Regions from separate parts of the Dermacoccus sp. PAMC28757 genome, predicted to be linked through region 1. Evidence: riboswitches for the same ligand, from Rfam matches in the RefSeq annotation. Region 1 holds a riboswitch; each other region holds the start of a gene.
What was found. Region 1 has a riboswitch for S-adenosylmethionine ahead of H7F30_RS11425 (bifunctional o-acetylhomoserine/o-acetylserine sulfhydrylase). Riboswitches for the same ligand answer to the same signal wherever they lie in the genome.

Region 1 (4,477 bases):
GAACCGAGCACGAGACAGGCGAGCGCGAGGCATGCCATGAGGAAGTCGTCGCCCTGGCCGGCGAAGTAGAGCACGAGGCCACCGAAGATGGCGGCGTCACCGACGCGGTCGAGCGTGGAGTCGAGGTAGGCGCCCCACACCGACGAGCGACCCGACAGGCGGGCCATGTTGCCGTCGAGCATGTCGGAGAAGACGAAGGCCGTGATGAACAGCGTGCCGACGAGGAACTCGCCGCGCGGGTAGAACCACAGCGCGCCGAACGAGACACCGAGCGTGCCGACGATCGTGACGACGTCAGGGCTGATGCCGAGGCGCAGGAGCAGCTGCGCCAGGGGGCGGAAGATCGCGGAGAAGAAGGCGCGCGCGTACTTGTTCAGCATGGTGACTCAACTGTAGCGGTTCGATACGTCGAGCCGAGGTGCGCGCCGCGCCGGACGAGTCACGTCTCACCCCGCGTTCACGAGCCGCGCGCCCCGCGAGGTCGAGGCCGTCAGTCGGTTGGCCAGGACGCCGCGATGCGCTGACGGCTGTCCTCGAGAAGCACCGGGAGAGCCTTCGTCTGGCCGACGATCGGCATGAAGTTCATGTCGCCACCCCAGCGGGGCACGATGTGCTGATGCAGGTGCGCAGCCACGCCGGCGCCCGCGACATCGCCCTGGTTCATGCCGAGGTTGAATCCGGCCGGGTTCGACGCCGCCTTGAGCGCGCGAATGCCCTGCTTCGTCAGCTTCGTGAACTCCTCGGTCTCCGCGTCCGTGAGGTCGATGTAGTGCGGCACGTGACGGTAGGGGCACACGAGCAGGTGGCCCGGGTTGTACGGGAAGAGGTTCATCACGACGAAGCAGTGCTCACCGCGGTGCACGATGAGGCCCTCGGCGTCGTCCTTGCCCGGCGCCGCGCAGAACGGACAGCCGTCGCCGGCGTCCCTCGAGGGGCGGTCGGCCTCGATGTAGGCCATGCGGTGAGGCGTCCACAGTCGGCCGAACCCGTCGGGCTCCCCCGCGAAGTCGTGCTCGGACTCGGCGTGCTCGGGAGTGAAGTCCTCGTTCTGCGTGACCATGCGCCCCATCCTAGGGAAACCCGCGCGCCGGGTCAGACCGGAGCGATCTCGGCGAGTTTCTCCACGAGCCGCTCGTCGCTCGCAGCGCCCGCGTGGGCCAGGCCGCCCACGCGCTCTGCCACTTTCTGTGCGACGGCTGCGGCATCGCCTTCACCCACGACGGCGACGGCGCTCGCGAGTCCGCCGAGGCCGCTTGCGGCGTCCTCGAGGTCGAGCCAGTCGTCGTCGGTGAGTTCCGCTGTCACACCCGCCCACACGACGCCCGCGGCCATGACGCCACGTTCGGCCAGCGATCCGACGCTCTCGCGCGGCAGCGAGCCGTCCTCACCGAGGTAGAGCACGACGGCGTTCGCCGCCGGCTTCGACGGGCAGGCGATGCAGCGCTCGCGCTGGTCGAGGGCCCAGATGATGTCGCTCATCGCTGCTCCTTCGTGGCCGCGAACGGTGCGTCGCGGTGCATGTGTCGCTCCTCCGGGGCACCGAATCCGAGACGCTCGTACAACGGGCGCGCCTTCGGACGCGTGTTGAGCAGCATCCGCTCGACGCCGCGTGCGTCCGCCCAGGCGTCCACGGTGCGCAGCATGCGTTCGGCAAGTCCCTTGCCACGCTCGTCGGGCACGACGAAGACGAACGCGACGTACAACCACGGCTTGGCGCCCCGCGCGAGCGTCGGCATCCGGTGGACGAGGGCGCACTGCACGATGCCGACGACGGTGCCGTCGGAACGGGTGGCGATCCACGTGGGTACCTCGTCGAAGGCCGAAAGGAAATCGTCCGCGTACTCGGTCACGAAACCGGCCCGATTCGGGTGCCCCTCCTCGAGGTCCGAGCGCAACCGAAGCGCTGCACAGGCGAAGGCGTCGTCACGCCTGGCCCGGGCGATGGTGATCGTCATGGCGCCAGTCAACCACGGCTTGACCCTTCGGCAAACGCCCCGCGCCGCACGGCAAACCACGATGTGAGACACGAGTCCCGCCTCTCGATACCGCCCGGGATATCCTCGGACCAGGTCACGAGCGCCAGCGTCAAACCCCGGTTTGCTGGCCGGCAACCCTCCCACCGCGGCGGGGTGCTCCGGGTGACGACCTGGCTCGGCGTAGGATACGCCCGGGCAAGCGCGGAAGCAGAGCTTCCGGCGCACCCCGCGTGCGAGGTTCGCGCACGGGTAGCGACCTTTCGAGGAGTTGTCATGAGCGCTCAGGACTGGGCTTTCGAGACCAAGCAGATCCACGCCGGCCAGGTGCCGGACGGGGACACCGGATCGCGCGCGCTGCCGATCTACCAGACGACCTCGTTCGTCTTCGACTCCGCCGAGACGGCGGCCAACCGCTTCGGCCTGTCCGACCTCGGCCCCATCTACACCCGGATCGGCAACCCGACGTCGCAGGCCGTCGAGGAGCGCATCGCGGCGCTCGAGGGTGGCGTCGGTGCGCTGCTGCTGGCCTCCGGCCAGGCCGCGACGACGTTCGCCATCCTCAACGTCGCGCAGGCAGGCGACCACGTCGTCGCGTCGGCCGCGCTCTACGGCGGTACGTACAACCTGCTCAAGTACACGCTGAAGCGTCTCGGTGTGGAGACCACCTTCGTCGAGGACATCGGTGACCTCGACGCGTGGAAGAACGCCATCCGACCGAACACCAAGCTGCTGTTCGGCGAGACGCTGAGCAACCCCGACCAGAAGGTCCTCGACGTCGCGGGTGTCGCTGGTGTCGCCCACGACGCCGGCCTGCCGCTGTTCGTCGACAACACCGTCGCGACGCCGTACCTGCTGCGCCCGATCGAGCACGGCGCGGACGTCGTCATCCACTCGGCGACGAAGTACCTCGGCGGCCACGGCACGTCGATCGCCGGCGTGCTCGTCGACGCCGGAACGTTCGACTACGCCAAGGAGCCGGCGAAGTTCCCGCAGTTCAACGAGCCGAGCGAGAGCTACCACGGCCTCGTCTTCGCCCGCGATCTCGGCGTCGGTTCGGCGCTCGGCGCGAACCTCGCATTCATTCTCAAGGCGCGCGTCGAACTGCTGCGCGACCTCGGCTCCGCCGTGTCGCCGTTCAACGCCTTCCTCATCGCCCAGGGCCTCGAGACGCTGTCGCTGCGCGTCGAGCGTCACGTGGAGAACGCGAAGAAGGTCGTCGCTTACCTGAGCGAGCACGCGCAGGTCGAAAAGGTCTTCTACGCCTCGAAGGACGACAGCCCGCACAAGGAGCTGGCCGACCGCTACCTGCCCACCGGTTCCGGTGCAGTGTTCTCCTTCGAGATCGCCGGCGGCATCGACGCGGGCAAGGCGTTCGTCGACGCCCTCGAGCTGCACTCGCACGTGGCCAACATCGGTGACGTCCGCTCGCTCGCCATCCACCCGGCGACGACGACGCACAGCCAGGGCAGTGACGACGACCGCCGCGGCGCCGGCGTCACGCCCGGCCTCGTGCGCCTGTCGGTCGGCGTCGAGAACGCGAACGACATCATCGCCGACCTCGACAAGGGCTTCGCAGCCGCGAAGGCTGCCTCCGCCTGATCGCCCGCACCGCGGAGACTACGACGAAGCCGCCACCCCAAATCGGGGCGGCGGCTTCGTCGTATGTGGATCAGGCCTCGGCAGGTGCCTCGGCCGCCGTGGGCGACGTGTTGTTGCGCGAGGCGATGTACGCGGCGATCTCGGCCACGGCCTCGTCGACCGGCACGCCGTTCTTCTGCGAGCCGTCGCGGTAACGGAAGCTCACGGCTCCGTTGTCGCGGTCCTCCTCGCCGGCGATGAGGATGAACGGCGCTTTCGACTTCGAGGCGTTGCGGATCTTCTTCGGGAAGCGGTCGTCGCTCGTGTCGATCTCGACGCGTACGCCGGCCCGACGCAGCTTCTCGCCCACCTCGCCGAGGTAGTCGTAGTACTCCTCCGCGACCGGAACCCCGAGCACCTGAACCGGTGCGAGCCACGCCGGGAACTGCCCCGCGTAGTGCTCGACGAGCACACCAAGGAAGCGCTCGATCGAACCGAACTTCGCCGAGTGGATCATGACCGGCTGCTGACGCGTGCCGTCCTGAGCCTGGAACTCGAGGCCGAAGCGCTCGGGCATGTTGAAGTCGTACTGGATCGTCGACATCTGCCACGTACGGCCGATGGCGTCACGTGCCTGCACGGAGATCTTCGGGCCGTAGAAGGCTGCGCCGCCCGGGTCGGGCACGAGCTCGAGGCCCGAGGCGTTCGCGACGTCGGCGAGCACCTGCGTCGCGACCTCCCACTGCTCGTGGGTGCCGATGAACTTGTCCTTCTTGTCGCCGGCCTCGTCACGCGTCGACAGCTCGAGGTAGAAGTCGTTCAGCCCGAAGTCACGCAGCAGCCCGAGGATGAAGTCGAGCAGGTGCTTGATCTCGCCCGGCGCCTGCTCCGGCGTCACGTAGGAGTGGGAGTCGTCCTGGGTG
Region 2 (4,477 bases), 960 kb from region 1:
CACGTTGAGGATCGTGTGAACCGTCGGGTTGGCCATGATGCCGCCGCGGCGCGTCGTGTTGAGCAGCACGCCGAGCACGAGCCCGAACAGACCGCCGAGGATGATGGTGGCGCTGACCATGAGGAGGGTCTGCCCGACCGACTCCCACAGCACGGGGCGCAGTGCGCTCCAGTCCGTGTCCGCAGTGATGACCTTCATGCCGTGGCCTCCTCGAGTTCGTGGACGGTGGCGACCTGGGCGAGGTCGGTCAGCACCTGCGTGACGGTGACGTCGTCACCGCGCAGGGCCAGGGTCAACGTCGTGAGGTTCGCTTCCTTGAGGGGCGTGAGGCCACCGTGGACGATCTCCGGTTCGACACCGCGGGCGCCGGTGGAGGCGAGAACCCTTCCGAATCCAGCGGAGTCGTGGACGGTTGCCGTGACGAGGCGTCCGCTCACCCTCTCGCGCAGCCGCGCGATCTCGCGGGCGTCGGGCACGTTGCGCAGCGTCGCGTCGACGAGCCGCCGCGTGGCTGACGATGTCGGTGCGCCGAGCACCTGCTCGGTCGGCCCGGACTCGACGAGGCGGCCGTGTTCGAGGACCACGACGTCGTCGGCCAGTTCACGCACGACGTCCATCTCGTGCGTGATGACGACGATCGTCACGCCGAGCTCATCGTTGACGCGGCGCAGGAGGGCCAGGACGTCCTTCGTCGTGTCGGGGTCGAGGGCGGAGGTCGACTCGTCGGCGAGCAGGATCTCCGGGTTCGTGGCGAGGGCGCGGGCGATGCCGACGCGCTGCTTCTGGCCGCCGGACAGCTCGTCAGGATAGGCCCAGGCCTTCTCCGTCAGACCGACGAAGTGGAGCAGTTCGGTGACTCGCGCCTCCTGCTTGTCCTTGTCCCAACCGGCGACCTCGAGCGGATAGGCGACGTTGGCGTACACCGTGCGCGAGCGGATGAGATTGAACTGCTGGAACACCATGCCGATGCGGGCCCGCAGAGCTCGGATCTGCTTTGCTCCCAGACCCGCCAGATCGACGCCGTCGATCTCGACGGAGCCGGTCGTCGGGGTCTCGAGCGCGTTGATGAGCCGCACGAGGGTGCTCTTGCCTGCACCGGAGAACCCGATGACGGCGAGGACGCGGCCGGTAGCGACGTCGAGGTCGATCTCCTGCAGCGCGGTGACGTTCTTCTTGCCGCGCACGAAGGTCTTGCTCACGCCGCGCAGCCGGACCGCCGGCGCGTTCTCGGGTCGGGCCGGGGGAGTGGGGGTCACTTCTTGGCCTTGATCTGCGACTCGATGCGGGTGAGGATGCCGCGCACGTCCGCGACGGAACGCTTCACCTCGTACTGGGTTCCCTTGGTGCGCTTGGAGATGAGGTCCTGCACCGACTTCTCGTGGTACGCCTGGACGAACTTCGCGTACGTCGGGTTGTCGGCGTCCTTCTTGCGGGCCACGATGACGTTGATGTACGGCTCCGAGGACTTCGCCTTGGGGTCGTCCTTGAACAGCGCCTTGCTCGGGTCGAGGTTCGCGTCGGCGGCGAAGTTGTTGTTGACCACGGCGCCCTCGACGGAGGGCAGGGCGGCTGCGGTCTGGGCAGCGTCGACGGGCGTGACGCCGACCTTCGACTTCGCGGCGTCGATCTCGGCGGGCGTCGACAGGGAGTTGCCCCCGCCCTTGAGCGTGAGCAGACCGGCGCTCTGCAGGAGCAGGAGGGCGCGTGCCTGGTTCGTCGCGTCATTCGGGATGGCGACCTTGCCGCCGTCGGCGAACTCGTTCACCGTGGTGTGCTTCTTCGAGTACAGCGACAGCGGCACGATGTAGGTGGAGCCGACCGGCGTCAGGGTGTCGTTCTTCGCGGCGTTGTAGTCGGCGAGGAACTGCAGGTGCTGGAACTGGTTGACGTCGACCTGGCCCTGGGAGAGCGCCGGGTTGGCCTGCGTGTAGTCGGTGAAGTTGACCGGCTGGATGTCGAGGCCGTACTTCTCCTTGCCGACCTTGACCAGTTCGGTCCAGTACGGGTCGGACGCTTCGGTGGTACCGACGGTGATCTTCGTCAGCTTCTCGTCGTCGCTACCCGTGAAGGCCTTGATGCCGAAGCCTGCGGCGAGCGCGACGACGAGGACGCCTGCGCCGATGGCCGCGTACTTGGGGCCGTTGCTCTTCGGCTTCTCGGGCAGGGCCTGGACGGCCGGGCTGGCTCCGGGGGTGGTGGAGTTGGTGTTCTCGGACATGGTGATGCCTTCCTCGAAGGGGCGTGCGAGGCGCCGGTGGGGTGGGCGGCGACGACCGCCCGACGATGGGTGCGGTCAGTGCTTGGGGCGCGCGAACGCGGCGTCGTGCGTGTGCGGTCGCGCGGTGGGGGCCTGGGTGGGGCGATGCGTGTGCTGCATGTGATCTCCCGGGATCGGGCGCACCGGTACGAAGCCCTCGAAAGGGATGTGTTCCTGGTGCGGAACGTGCTTGCCGCGCGGTTGACGCGGCCGGGTCATCACCTGGAGCACCCCGCCACGTTCGTGAGGGTTGCCGTCCGACCAGCCAGGGCTTTGCATCGGATCTCTTGACCGGCATTACATTAGAGGCGCCGCGAGAAGCCCGTCAAATCAAGTGATCTGGGCCACTCTGCGTCACCGCTGGGCCGAGTTTCCTGCGGTTGGGTAGTCGCCGCCTCGACCCAACGGCAGGAAAGTCTGCCCAGTGGAGAGATGCGCTGATGCCGTGCTCTCCCCGTGGGCTGGAGTCACTAGGGGCGGAGCGTGGACTCCACGGGGTCGAGGTACCCCCCGAGCTCGCGCTTATTTGCTCGGCGGAAGCACGTCGGTCTGCGCGGGGAGGTCGGCCACGCCGACCGGGCACGTCACGCCCTTGTAGCCGTGATTGCAGTACCCGCCTGGATTTTTCGCGAGGTACTGCTGGTGGTAGCCCTCGGCCGGCCAGAACTTTCCGGCTTCGTCGGCGGGCTTCATCTCCGTCGTGATGGCGCCGCGGCCCGCGTCGGTCAGCGCACCCCGGAACGCTTCTGCGGTGCGACGCGTAGCGGTCTCCTGCTCGGGCGTCGTCCAGTAGACCGCAGAGCGGTACTGCGTGCCGATGTCATTGCCCTGACGGTTGGCCGTCGTCGGGTCATGGTTCTCCCAGAACGCCTTGAGCAGCTGGGCCGGGGAGACCTTCTCCGGGTCGTACGCGATCTGGACGGCCTCGGTGTGGCCCGTCGTGCCCGTGCAGACGTCCTCGTACGAGGGGTTCTCACGGTCGCCACCCATGTAGCCGACGGCCGTCGAGACGACCCCCGGGATCTGCCAGAAGATGCGCTCCGCACCCCAGAAACATCCCATCGCGACGTACAGCGTCTCGGTCTTGTCCGGCCACCCGCCGAGCAGTGGCGTGCCGAGAACGTCGTGCACGGCAGCGACGTCGACCGGGGCGGAATCCTGACGGGTGAACCACATGGGGCGTTCCTTTCACTGGGGTCGCTGTGTTCAACGCAGGCGTGTCCGAGAGGATTCCGAACTCGCGGAGCAACCGCGTGAACGGCGCGCGTCAGTCGACGAGCGGCGGCACTTCGAGTGGGATGGGGCGCAGTAGCCTCGCGCGGATCTCGACCATCGTCTGCGCGTGCGTGTCGAGCGCGACGTCCTCGGAAAGCGTTGGCACCCAAGGCGGCACGGCCCGCTTGTGGCCGTTGTTGTCAAGGCCGACAAGCACCATCGTGCACTCGGTTGTGAGGTTCAGTTCGCCCGTGCGCGGGTTGCCCGAGCGCACTCGCGCCGGTGTGGATGAGCCACGCCTGCACCTCGACGAGGTCGCGGACGTGCAACGGCTGGTGGAAGCGCACACCGCCCGCGTACACGGCCACCGCCGAACCCTGGTTCCAGCGCTCCGCGACGAGGGTTGCCGCCTCGTCGATCCACTCCATGACGACGCCGCCGTGCACGTTGCCGCCCCAGTTGACGGTGGTCGGTGCCGCGAGGAAGCGCAGCGTCTCGCGACACGACTCCGTCGCGTCCCGTGTAACTCTGCTTCACCATGTCGGCTTCGATGCGGGTGCGCACGTCGGTGAGGGTGACGGCGCGCTCCTGCTGGTCGCGTTCCCACTCGTCCTGCGGCGTGAACGCCGGGACAGGTGCGGGCTTCCGGTCGTCGTCGACCGCGACGAAGATGAGCAGGCACTGTGTGTTGACGCGCAGCTCGCCCTGACGCGGGTCGCCGGACGAAACGGTCGCGACGATGTGCATCGACGTGCGTCCGGTGTGGACGACACGCGACTGCACCTCGACGATGTGGCCCACCTCGACGGGGCGGGTGAAGCGCACATTGCCGACGTAGGCCGTGACGCAGTAGTGCCCGCTCCACGCCGCGGCACAGGCGTACGCGGACTTGTCGATCCACTCGAGCATCCGGCCGGCACCGACGCGCCCGCGCACGTCGGCATCCATCGGTGCGGCCATGAAACGCAGGGTGATGTGGCGTCGGTTCCGGGCCTGCCGTCGATC
Region 3 (4,477 bases), 210 kb from region 1:
CGTCTTCTTGGCGGGAGCCTCGTTGGCGGTCTCGTCCGCCTCGCTCGACTCCTCGACAGCCGCAACCTTCGCGGTCGCGGTCTTCGCCGTCGCCTTCTTGGCGGTGGTCTTCTTGGCCGCAGTGGTCTTGGCCGCAGCGGACTTCGCGGTGGCCTTCTTGGCCGTCGTCTTCTTCGCGGCCGTCTTACGACGTCCGGCTGTGGTGGCCGCGGCCTGCTCGGCGTGGGCCTGGTCGAGGACGACCTCGATGTTCTCGGCGGCCAGCGCCTTCAACACGGACTTCTGCTTGGCGGACGACACCTGTGCCTCTTCGATCGCGTCCTTCAATGCGACGCTGTCCACCGAGCCCGTCTCACGACCCGATTCGAACAGAGCTGCCAGAGCCGGGTGGTCGACATCCGCGGGAAGTGCGGGGGGCTGCGTGGTCTTCGACACTGTCGTCACCAACTACCTTCCGAAAGTAATGCGTCGCCGTCGTCGGCCGCAGGGCAGCGACGATCGAAGCGACACCGGAACGAGGAGTGCGATCACGAAACCCCGCGCTTGGCGCTCCGGGTGGTGACCGCTTCTTCACCCATTATAAAACTCGACGGACGAAACCGCAGAATCACGGGGTTCAACGAGCTTCGATTGACGTTCATTCCCTGCCCCGGATCGGCCGCCATCTCAGCAACTGAAGGCCGTTCGGGAGCCTCAGGGCTTGACGGCGAGCACGGGGCACGGGGCGTCGAGCAACAAGCGCTGAGCACTCGTGCCCAGGATCAACTTGCCGACAGGGGTGCGCCTGCGCAGCCCGATGACGAGCAGGGCGGGCTGCACTCGGGAAATCTCCTCGAGGATGGATTCCACGGCGTCGGCGCCGTCCTGCACATCGACGACCTGTGCGCCGGTGTACTCCTCGGCCGCCTTGCGGGCCGCGGTGCGAGCCTCGTCCGAGGGCACCGTGCACACCACGATGAGCGGGCGACCCAGATCCTTCGACTGGCGAGCTGCCTCGGCGAGGGCGGCTTCGCCCTCGGGGCCGGGCGCGAAACTGACGATGACGGACATGGCGACCTCACTCGCGAAATTCGGAATCTGCCGTCACGCTACCCGAGGCCCCTGCGGTGGGCCACTCATGCGACGCCGCGCACGAGCCGCGGTGTTCCGCGCAACGGTCGCTGGACGAGTTCATGCACGAGCGACGCGATCTGGTCGGCCTCGATGAGGAATCCGTCGTGGCCGTAGGGCGAGTGGATCATGCGCAGTCGTCCGCGACCGTAGGCGCGCACCATCCGCGTCGATGCGCTCACGGGAAAGAGTCGATCGGAGTCGACTGCGGCCACGAGGAGTTCTCCTTCGTACGCCTCCAGCACCGCGTCGAGCCCGCCGCGTCCTCGCCCGATGTCGTGGGTCGCCATGGCCTGCGTCAGGCGCACGTAGGCCAGCGGGTCGAAGCGTCGCGCGAGTTTGGCCCCGTGGTGGTCGAGGTAGCCCTCGACGCTGAAGCGACCGCCCTCGAGCGGGTCCTCACCTGGCTGGGGCTCGGCGCCGAACCGTGCCTCGAACTCGCTTGCGCTGCGATACGAGGCGTGAGCGATCTGGCGGGCCAAGGCGAGGCCGTTCGTGGGAAACGTGCCGTGACGCAGGTAGTCGCCGTCGCGGAATTCCGGGTCGGACGTGATGGCGACGACCTGGGTGTGACCCCAGGCAATCTGGTCCGCGGTCGCGCAGCCACTGCTCGCCACGACCAATGCCCGCTCGACGCGGTCCGGGAACCCCGCGACCCACTCGGCCGTGCGCATCCCCCCGAAGGAGCCTCCGATGACGGCGTGCAGACGTCGCACACCGAGCGCTTCGAGGCACGCCGCCTCGGCGCGGACCTGGTCTCGGACGGTCACCTGCGGGAAACGTCCGCCCCAGGGCTCGCCGTCCGGAGCGAGCGAGATGGGGCCGGTACTGCCACGGCATCCACCGAGAACGTTGATGGCGACGACGAAGTACTCGTCGGTGTCGAGTGCTGCGCCGGGGCCGATGATTCCTGGCCACCAACCCGGGGTGGGCTGCCCGTCGCCAGTATCGCCGACGACGTGCGAATCACCCGTGAGCGCGTGCTCGACGAGGACGACGTTCGACGCGTCGTCGTTCAACTCGCCCCAGCACTCGTAGGTCATGACGACGTCCGGCAGCGTGCGGCCACTTTCGAGAACGACGTCTCCCAGAGCGACGGCTCGTGCCTGCGCGTTGAACCCACTCGGCGCCTGCACAGGACGCGTAGCGGCCGGTGCGACGTGCGCTGAATGAGAGCTCGCCATGTGTCCTCCTCGAAGGACTCGCCGAAGCGACTGGCGAGTCCGCGCTTGCCGCAGCGTTCACGGCCCTGTCGTCACCCGGGGCACCCCACCGCGGTGGAGGGTTGCCGCTCAGTCAGCCGGGGCTTGTGTGACTGAGACTCTTGACGCTTTGAGACTAGGGCGAGTGCAGCGAATGCGCCAGGAAGGCCCCTGCTGATGTCCACGATGTGAAGCGCCGGCCCGGTGGCTGCCCGCACTCTCTCGCCTCGTCGCCGCGACGTCAGCGACGGCGCCGCGCCGCACGATTCGGCCTCGCCGGCCGCAGGAAGTCCTCGTACGCCATGCCGGAGGAGGTCATCCTCACGACGAGGTCGACGAGAGGTAGGCGCGCGCCCCGTTCCTGGGCCTCGGCGGCGGCGAGCACAGCGCTGGGCCGCTCCCCTTCCCGCCAGCGCGCGAGTGCCACGAGACACAGCCAATGGGCTCGCGCCGGCTCGGGCACGGCGACGAGGATCTCCAACAGGCGCTGCGAACTCACCGGCTCGGACCAGCACTGCCGCGTGGTACGGGCTCCCGCGGCCAGTTCGGGCACGACGCTCCACACCATCTCGTCGCGCAGGAGTGGATCGGGCATGGCGTCGACGACGAGCGCCAGAGCCTCACGCTCGCGAGTGCTGTGGGGGTGCCCGGAGCCTGAGGCCACCTCACGCCAGGCCGCGCGCACCCGGCCGGTCTCGCCCGGTAGCCCGACGAGCAGGTCGGCGACGGCCCGTTGGGCCAGTGGCGAAACCGCGTGGAGGGCGGCCACGGCTTCGTCACGCGATGACGCCGGTTCGAGGCGTCCCTCGAGGGCCGATGCGAGGGAGGGCACATCGGCGGCAGTCGGCACTGGGGCCAGTGCACCGTCACAACAGCCTTTGGTGCACGTCGTTGCCCACCAGACGTCAGGGGCCACGACGAGGGCGTGCTCCACCTCGACGGCCGGTGCGAGAGCCCGCGTGACCAGGTCGAGATCGACGCCGGGACTGCACTGGTAGGCCGTGACGACGACGCCACTCGTGCCGAGACGATTCGACGCCTCGACGACGCGATCGCGCACGTGGTGAACGTGCTCCGGGGTGACGACGGCTTCGTCGAAGCGGGCAGCCCCCGAAACTCGCCCGCCGTCCATGAACGTGACGACGAGGGACGCCGTCGGAGCGAAGCCGAACTCGTACGGCATGAGGGCGAGCAGCGGGCCCATGCCCGAGAGATGAAGTGTGGTCATGGCTTCACGAAGCCATGACCACACTTCTCACGACCAGTGCGAGGCGCTGGCGCCTGTGGACAAGGGCGTCCTCAGCGCACGCGCTCCCCCGCCAGCGTCACACCTGTGCGCTTCTCCCAGTCGAGGAAGTCGTCGGTGACGTGCACGAGCGAGCTCGCCAGCCACGTGAGGACGGCGGCGTCGTCCGCAAGACCCACGACTCCCAGGAGCGCCTCGGGCAGCAGATCGACCGGCGAGGCGACGTAGGCCGCAGCAGCCGTGAGCAGCGCGAGCTGCGCGGTGCTCACGCCCCGGTACGAACCGGAGCGCACAGCGCGAGCCAGGCGCGGAAGTGCGCTGAGGCGGGTCGTGAGCGAGGGACCTCCGGCGGCGGACGCCGCCGTCACTGCAGCAGCGAGGGATTTCAGGCCGGCGAGTCGGGTGACGCGGCGACCGAGCGAGGTGGGACGTGCCATCGAAGTGCCTCCGGTTGACGAGCGTTCAGGTGAACAAAGCGACAACGCCGACGCCACGCGGTGCATTCCGCGGGCGCGGGCGTCGTCACGATCGGCGGAGCGTCAGGCCGTGGGCGGCACGGCCGCGATGAAGTCCTTGCGCGCCGCGTCGGCGATCTTGCGCAGGAGCATGACGTCGAGCCCCGCACCGATGAAGCCACCCGCAACCGGGATGACGCGCGGGATGCGCGAGAGGAACTTGCGCCCGACCTGCGTGCCCAGGCGGAACGCGACGGACTTGTTGACGACCGCGAGCGCCGCCGGGGGCAGACGACGGGTCGCAACATTCGTCGCGACACCGCCGCTGAACGCACCCATGCCCTTGAGAACCTGCGTGGCATCGGCGCCAATGAGGTCGAGCAGGATGGCCGAACGGACCGACTCGTCGCGCAGGTTGTGGCCGTACAGGTGCGCGATGGAGGCCACCATGCGCGTGGCAACGG
Region 4 (4,477 bases), 1.1 Mb from region 1:
GTCCTCGAGATGGATGTGTTCACGGGGGAGGGCACGATCGTCACGGCGACGCCGACGAACGAGCACGCCGACCTCTTCCGGGCCTTCCCGAACAGCTACGGCAGCCTCGGCTATGCGACGCGCCTGCGCATCGAGCTCGCGCCGATCGGCGACCTCGTCGAGACGCGCAACGTCCGCTTCGATTCCGCCCGGGCGATGACGGAGGCGATCGAGCGCATCGTCGCGGACGAGGTGTGGGAGGGCGAGCGCGTCGACGGCCTCGACGGCATGATCGTCTCGCCGGACGAGTGCTACCTCGTCCTCGCGAACTTCTTCCCCGACGTTCGCCGTCACCCGAGCGATTACACCGGTCAGCGCATCTTCTACCGCAGCATCGAAGAGCTGGACCGCGACACCCTCACGGCGCACGACTACATCTGGCGCTGGGACACGGACTGGTTCTGGTGCTCCAACGCGTTCGGTGTGCAGAACCCGACGGTCCGCCGGCTGTGGCCGAGCAAGTACCGCCGCAGCGACGTATTCCACCGCATTGTCGGCTTCGAGAACCGCTACGGCGTGGCCGCGAAGATCGACTCGATGCGCGGCGAGCTACCGCGTGAGCGCGTCGTCCAGGACGTCGAGGTGCCGCTCGAGGAACTCGTGAACTTCATGCCGTGGTTCGACGAGCACGTCGGCATGACGCCGGTGTGGGTCTGCCCGCTGCGTTTGCGGGGCGATCAGGCGTGGCCGCTGTACCGGCTCGAGCCGAATCGCACGTACGTCAACGTCGGGTTCTGGGGCACGGTGGCCATCGAGCCCGGCCGCGCGGACGGCGACGTCAACCGCGACATCGAGGCCGTGCTGCCCACGATGGGCGGTCACAAGTCGCTGTACTCCGACGTCTACTACGACGCACAGACCTTCGAAGACCTCTACGGCGCAGCCGAATACCGCCGTATGAAGTCGATGTACGACCCCTCGGGCCGACTGCCCGAATTCGCAGACAAGGTAAGGACCCACGCATGACCACGCCGACCGGCGCACCCCTCGTTCAGCAGGCCGTCACCGCGGTGCTCGAGGAGCCGCTGCCGATGCGCCTCACCGCGTACGACGGCACCGACGTCGGGCCGAAGGACGCTGCGATCCAGCTGCGGATCGAGAACGAGGAGGGGCTGCGCTACCTCCTCACAGCGCCCGGCGACCTGGGGCTCGCTCGCGCGTACCTCACGGGCACGCTGACGGGGACGGGCTTTTCCGAGGGCGACCCGTACGAGGTGTTCAGCCTCATCAAGCGCGATCTGCGTGTGAAGGATCTGGGCAAGCGTGACGCGGCGTCGGTGCTCGCGCCGATCGTCAAGGCGCTGGGGACGAAGGCGCTCAAGCACCCGCCGTTGCCGGAGATCGAGAGCCAGCCGCGCTGGAAGCGTCACCTCGCGAAGGTGAACCCGATGTCGCGGGCGGCCGATTCGATCAGCTACCACTACGACGTCTCGAACGCGTTCTACGAGAAGGTGCTCGGCCCGTCGATGGCGTACACGTGTGCCGTTTACGACGCGGCGACGGATTCGCTGGAGGAGGCGCAGGAGCGCAAGTTCGCGCTCGTGGCGGACAAGCTCGACCTGCAGCCGGGCGAGCGGTTGCTCGACGTCGGCTGCGGCTGGGGCGGCATGGCGATCCACGCCGCGCGCGAGCGCGGCGTGAGCGTGCTCGGGGTGACGCTGAGCCGCGAGCAGGCGGAGTGGGGTCAGCGCGCGGTGCGCGAGGCGGGCCTTGAGCACCTCGTCGAGATTCGCCACAGCGACTACCGCGACGTGACGGAGACGGGATTCGACAAGGTGAGCTCGATCGGCCTGACGGAGCACATCGGCGTGAAGAACTACCACGACTACTTCACGTTCCTGCACTCGAAGCTGCGTGACGGCGGGCGCCTGCTCAACCACTGCATCACGCGTCGTGACGACACGGCGTCGGCGCGGCCGGAGCCGTTCACGGATCGCTACGTGTTCCCCGACGGCGAACTGGCCTCCCCGGGGCGCCTCATCGCGGAGTGCCACGACGCCGGGTTCGAGGTGCAGCACGACGAGAACCTGCGCCTGTCGTACGCGCACACGCTCGCCGCGTGGTGCCGCAACCTCGAGGCGAACTGGGAGTTCTGCGTCGGCGAGGCCGGCCTGCCGACGGCGCGCGTGTGGGGCATCTACATGGCCGGTTCGCGCCTCGCGTTCGAGGAGGGCTGGCTGCACCTGCACCAGGTGCTCGCGACGAAGACGACGGAGAACGGCGACAACGGCGGCTACCCCCTCGGCTCGCACTGGCGGGCCTGAGCCCGCTCCGCATCGACGAACGTAACGCGGCGCCTGCCTCTGTGAAGAGGCAGGCGCTGCGTCGTTGAGCGGTGCGGGGCGGGAGCGATTCCCGCAGCGCGGGACGGACTCTCAGCACTCAAGCCATAGCGTGGGCAGTCCACCCCCTTCGCTCTCGCAGTTCTGGCTTCGTGCTGCCGTGATGGTTCGCGGAGGGTGGCGCACACCGACTTTGAGGGGGAACCGAGACGCCGGTGGCGCGGCGCTCACCCAACATCGGGGAGGGGCGGGTTCGCCATGTGGACGGCGCTCGAACCATAACTTTCCATTTGGCAGTGGGTGCGTCTACGTTATGGGTAGGTCACGAGTTCCGGCGACAAGTCTCGGCTGGCCGGACGGCAACCCTCCGCTGCGGTGGGGTGCCCCGAGTAACGACCTGGCGCGTCGCCGCCCGGCGTCTGCGCAAGCGCAACGAACAAAGAGGTTGTCATGACACTTCTCGCCACCCACGCTCCCGCCACGACGCCCGGACTGCGCATCGAGCGCCTCGGCCCGGCCCTGGGCGCCGTCATCCACGGCATCGACCTGGCGTCCATCGACGAGATCGCGGCCTTCGACATCCGCCGCGCCCTGCTCGCCCACAAGGTGCTCTTCTTCCGCGATCAGCACGGCTTCGACGACGACGCCCAGGTACGCCTCGGCAACCTCCTCGGCGACCTGACGCCCGGCCACCCCGTCGCCGGCAACCACGAGCGCAGCGAGATCTATAACATCGACTCGAGCGACCCCGAGTTCTCCTTCTCCGACGTCTGGCACACCGACGTCACCTTCATGAAGCGGCCGCCGTCCATCAGCATCCTCCGCGCCGTGACGCTCCCGCCCTACGGCGGCGACACGTCCTGGGCCGACAGCCAGGCCGCCTACGACTCCCTCTCCGCACCCTTCAAGGCGCTCGCCGACCAGCTGCTCGCCGTCCACGACGGCAACCGCGAGTGGGGCGCCTTCCTCAAGAAGAACGGCGGCCACGAGTGGGAGGGCGAGATCGTCACCGAACTGCCCGCCGTCGAACACCCCGTCGTCCGCGTCCACCCCGAGACCGGCCGCCGCGGCCTGTTCGTCAACCCCGGCTTCACCTCCCACGTCAGTGGCGTCTCCGACGCCGAGTCGCGCGCCATCCTCGACGCCCTCTACGCCCACCTCACGCAGCCCGAGCACACGATCCGTCACCGCTGGGCGCCCGGCGACGTCGGCATCTGGGACAACCGCGCCACCTCCCACTACGCCAACCGCGACTACACGAACACCCGCGTCATGCACCGCGTCACCGTGCGCGGCGACGAGCCCCGCGGCGTCGACGGCCTGCGCGCCCGCTAAGCGCCCCGAAAACTGATCGACGCTCCACCGTCGGGGGTGATGAGATGACCGACATGATCGAACTCATCGCCCCCGACGCCGCGCGCTACGACGACTGGTCGGCCATGCTGCGCGAGTTCCGCGACGCCACCACCGACTCGCGCGACGACCACTGGGTGTGCGCGGGCGGCATGGACGGATCGGGCTTCTTCGCGGGCACCGACGTCGACATCACCCCCGACGGCTTCGCCGCCTACGTCGAAGACTGCGCCCGCCAGGGCAACACGATGTGGCCGCCGCACACCGGGCTCGTCCACTGCTCCTACTTCTGGATCGTCGACGACGGCGACCTCGTCGGCCACCTCGCCCTGCGTCACGCGCTCAACGAGTTCCTCTACGAACTCGGCGGCCACATCGGCTACTCCGTGCGGCCGGCCGCTCGCGGACGCGGCATCGCGAAGGAGGCTCTGAAGCTCGGGCTCGCCGAAGCCGCCGCGCTCGACATCGCCCCCGTGCTCGTCTGCTGCGCGCAGACGAACGGCGCCTCGCGCGCCGTCATCGAGGCCTGCGGCGGGCAGCTCGAGGACGTTCGTGAAGACAGCCGTCGCTACTGGTTCGGCGACGGACCGCGCCCCACCGGCCCCACTGCGTGACGTTCGTCCAAATTCGTGATGAAGGCGTGACCTGCGCGTGCGTTGTCAAAGCCCTGTGACCTACCCGACACCGCATAACGTGGCCCTGCTCACACTCACACGAAAAGGGAGGTCTCCGTGCCCGCGTCGAGCACCAAAACCCCCGAGCGCGACGGGAACACGCCCCCGGTCGCGGTCGACCTACCCCGC

Region 2: linked by a shared signal. The riboswitch ahead of H7F30_RS06940 (MetQ/NlpA family ABC transporter substrate-binding protein) and the one ahead of H7F30_RS11425 (bifunctional o-acetylhomoserine/o-acetylserine sulfhydrylase) in region 1 are both predicted to bind S-adenosylmethionine.
Region 3: linked by a shared signal. The riboswitch ahead of H7F30_RS12400 (homoserine O-acetyltransferase) and the one ahead of H7F30_RS11425 (bifunctional o-acetylhomoserine/o-acetylserine sulfhydrylase) in region 1 are both predicted to bind S-adenosylmethionine.
Region 4: linked by a shared signal. The riboswitch ahead of H7F30_RS01915 (TauD/TfdA family dioxygenase) and the one ahead of H7F30_RS11425 (bifunctional o-acetylhomoserine/o-acetylserine sulfhydrylase) in region 1 are both predicted to bind S-adenosylmethionine.

The regions. Positions count from the first base shown of each region.
Region 1 is NZ_CP060292.1:2,391,546-2,396,022, forward strand. It holds gene pgsA (phosphatidylinositol phosphate synthase) at 1-380, opposite strand, end outside; gene H7F30_RS11410 (HIT domain-containing protein) at 491-1,060, opposite strand; gene H7F30_RS11415 (hypothetical protein) at 1,093-1,479, opposite strand; gene H7F30_RS11420 (GNAT family N-acetyltransferase) at 1,476-1,955, opposite strand; SAM riboswitch class IV at 2,069-2,184, shown strand; gene H7F30_RS11425 (bifunctional o-acetylhomoserine/o-acetylserine sulfhydrylase) at 2,250-3,575, shown strand; gene thrS (threonine--tRNA ligase) at 3,646-4,477, opposite strand, start outside.
Region 2 is NZ_CP060292.1:1,436,144-1,440,620, forward strand. It holds gene H7F30_RS06930 (methionine ABC transporter permease) at 1-198, opposite strand, end outside; gene H7F30_RS06935 (methionine ABC transporter ATP-binding protein) at 195-1,256, opposite strand; gene H7F30_RS06940 (MetQ/NlpA family ABC transporter substrate-binding protein) at 1,253-2,218, opposite strand; SAM riboswitch class IV at 2,439-2,550, opposite strand; gene msrA (peptide-methionine (S)-S-oxide reductase MsrA) at 2,780-3,433, opposite strand; gene H7F30_RS15120 (hypothetical protein) at 3,525-3,692, opposite strand; gene H7F30_RS15125 (hotdog domain-containing protein) at 3,673-3,900, opposite strand; partial or broken gene H7F30_RS15130 (acyl-CoA thioesterase) at 4,154-4,477, opposite strand, start outside.
Region 3 is NZ_CP060292.1:2,600,715-2,605,191, forward strand. It holds gene H7F30_RS12390 (RNA polymerase sigma factor) at 1-435, opposite strand, end outside; gene H7F30_RS12395 (universal stress protein) at 694-1,050, opposite strand; gene H7F30_RS12400 (homoserine O-acetyltransferase) at 1,116-2,294, opposite strand; SAM riboswitch class IV at 2,331-2,440, opposite strand; gene H7F30_RS12405 (DUF4192 family protein) at 2,554-3,540, opposite strand; gene H7F30_RS12410 (YkvA family protein) at 3,612-3,995, opposite strand; gene H7F30_RS12415 (EcsC family protein) at 4,098-4,477, opposite strand, start outside.
Region 4 is NZ_CP060292.1:400,187-404,663, reverse strand. It holds gene H7F30_RS01925 (FAD-binding oxidoreductase) at 1-1,005, shown strand, start outside; gene H7F30_RS01920 (cyclopropane-fatty-acyl-phospholipid synthase family protein) at 1,002-2,303, shown strand; SAM riboswitch class IV at 2,642-2,757, shown strand; gene H7F30_RS01915 (TauD/TfdA family dioxygenase) at 2,772-3,656, shown strand; gene H7F30_RS01910 (GNAT family N-acetyltransferase) at 3,701-4,288, shown strand; gene H7F30_RS01905 (carbon starvation CstA family protein) at 4,406-4,477, shown strand, end outside.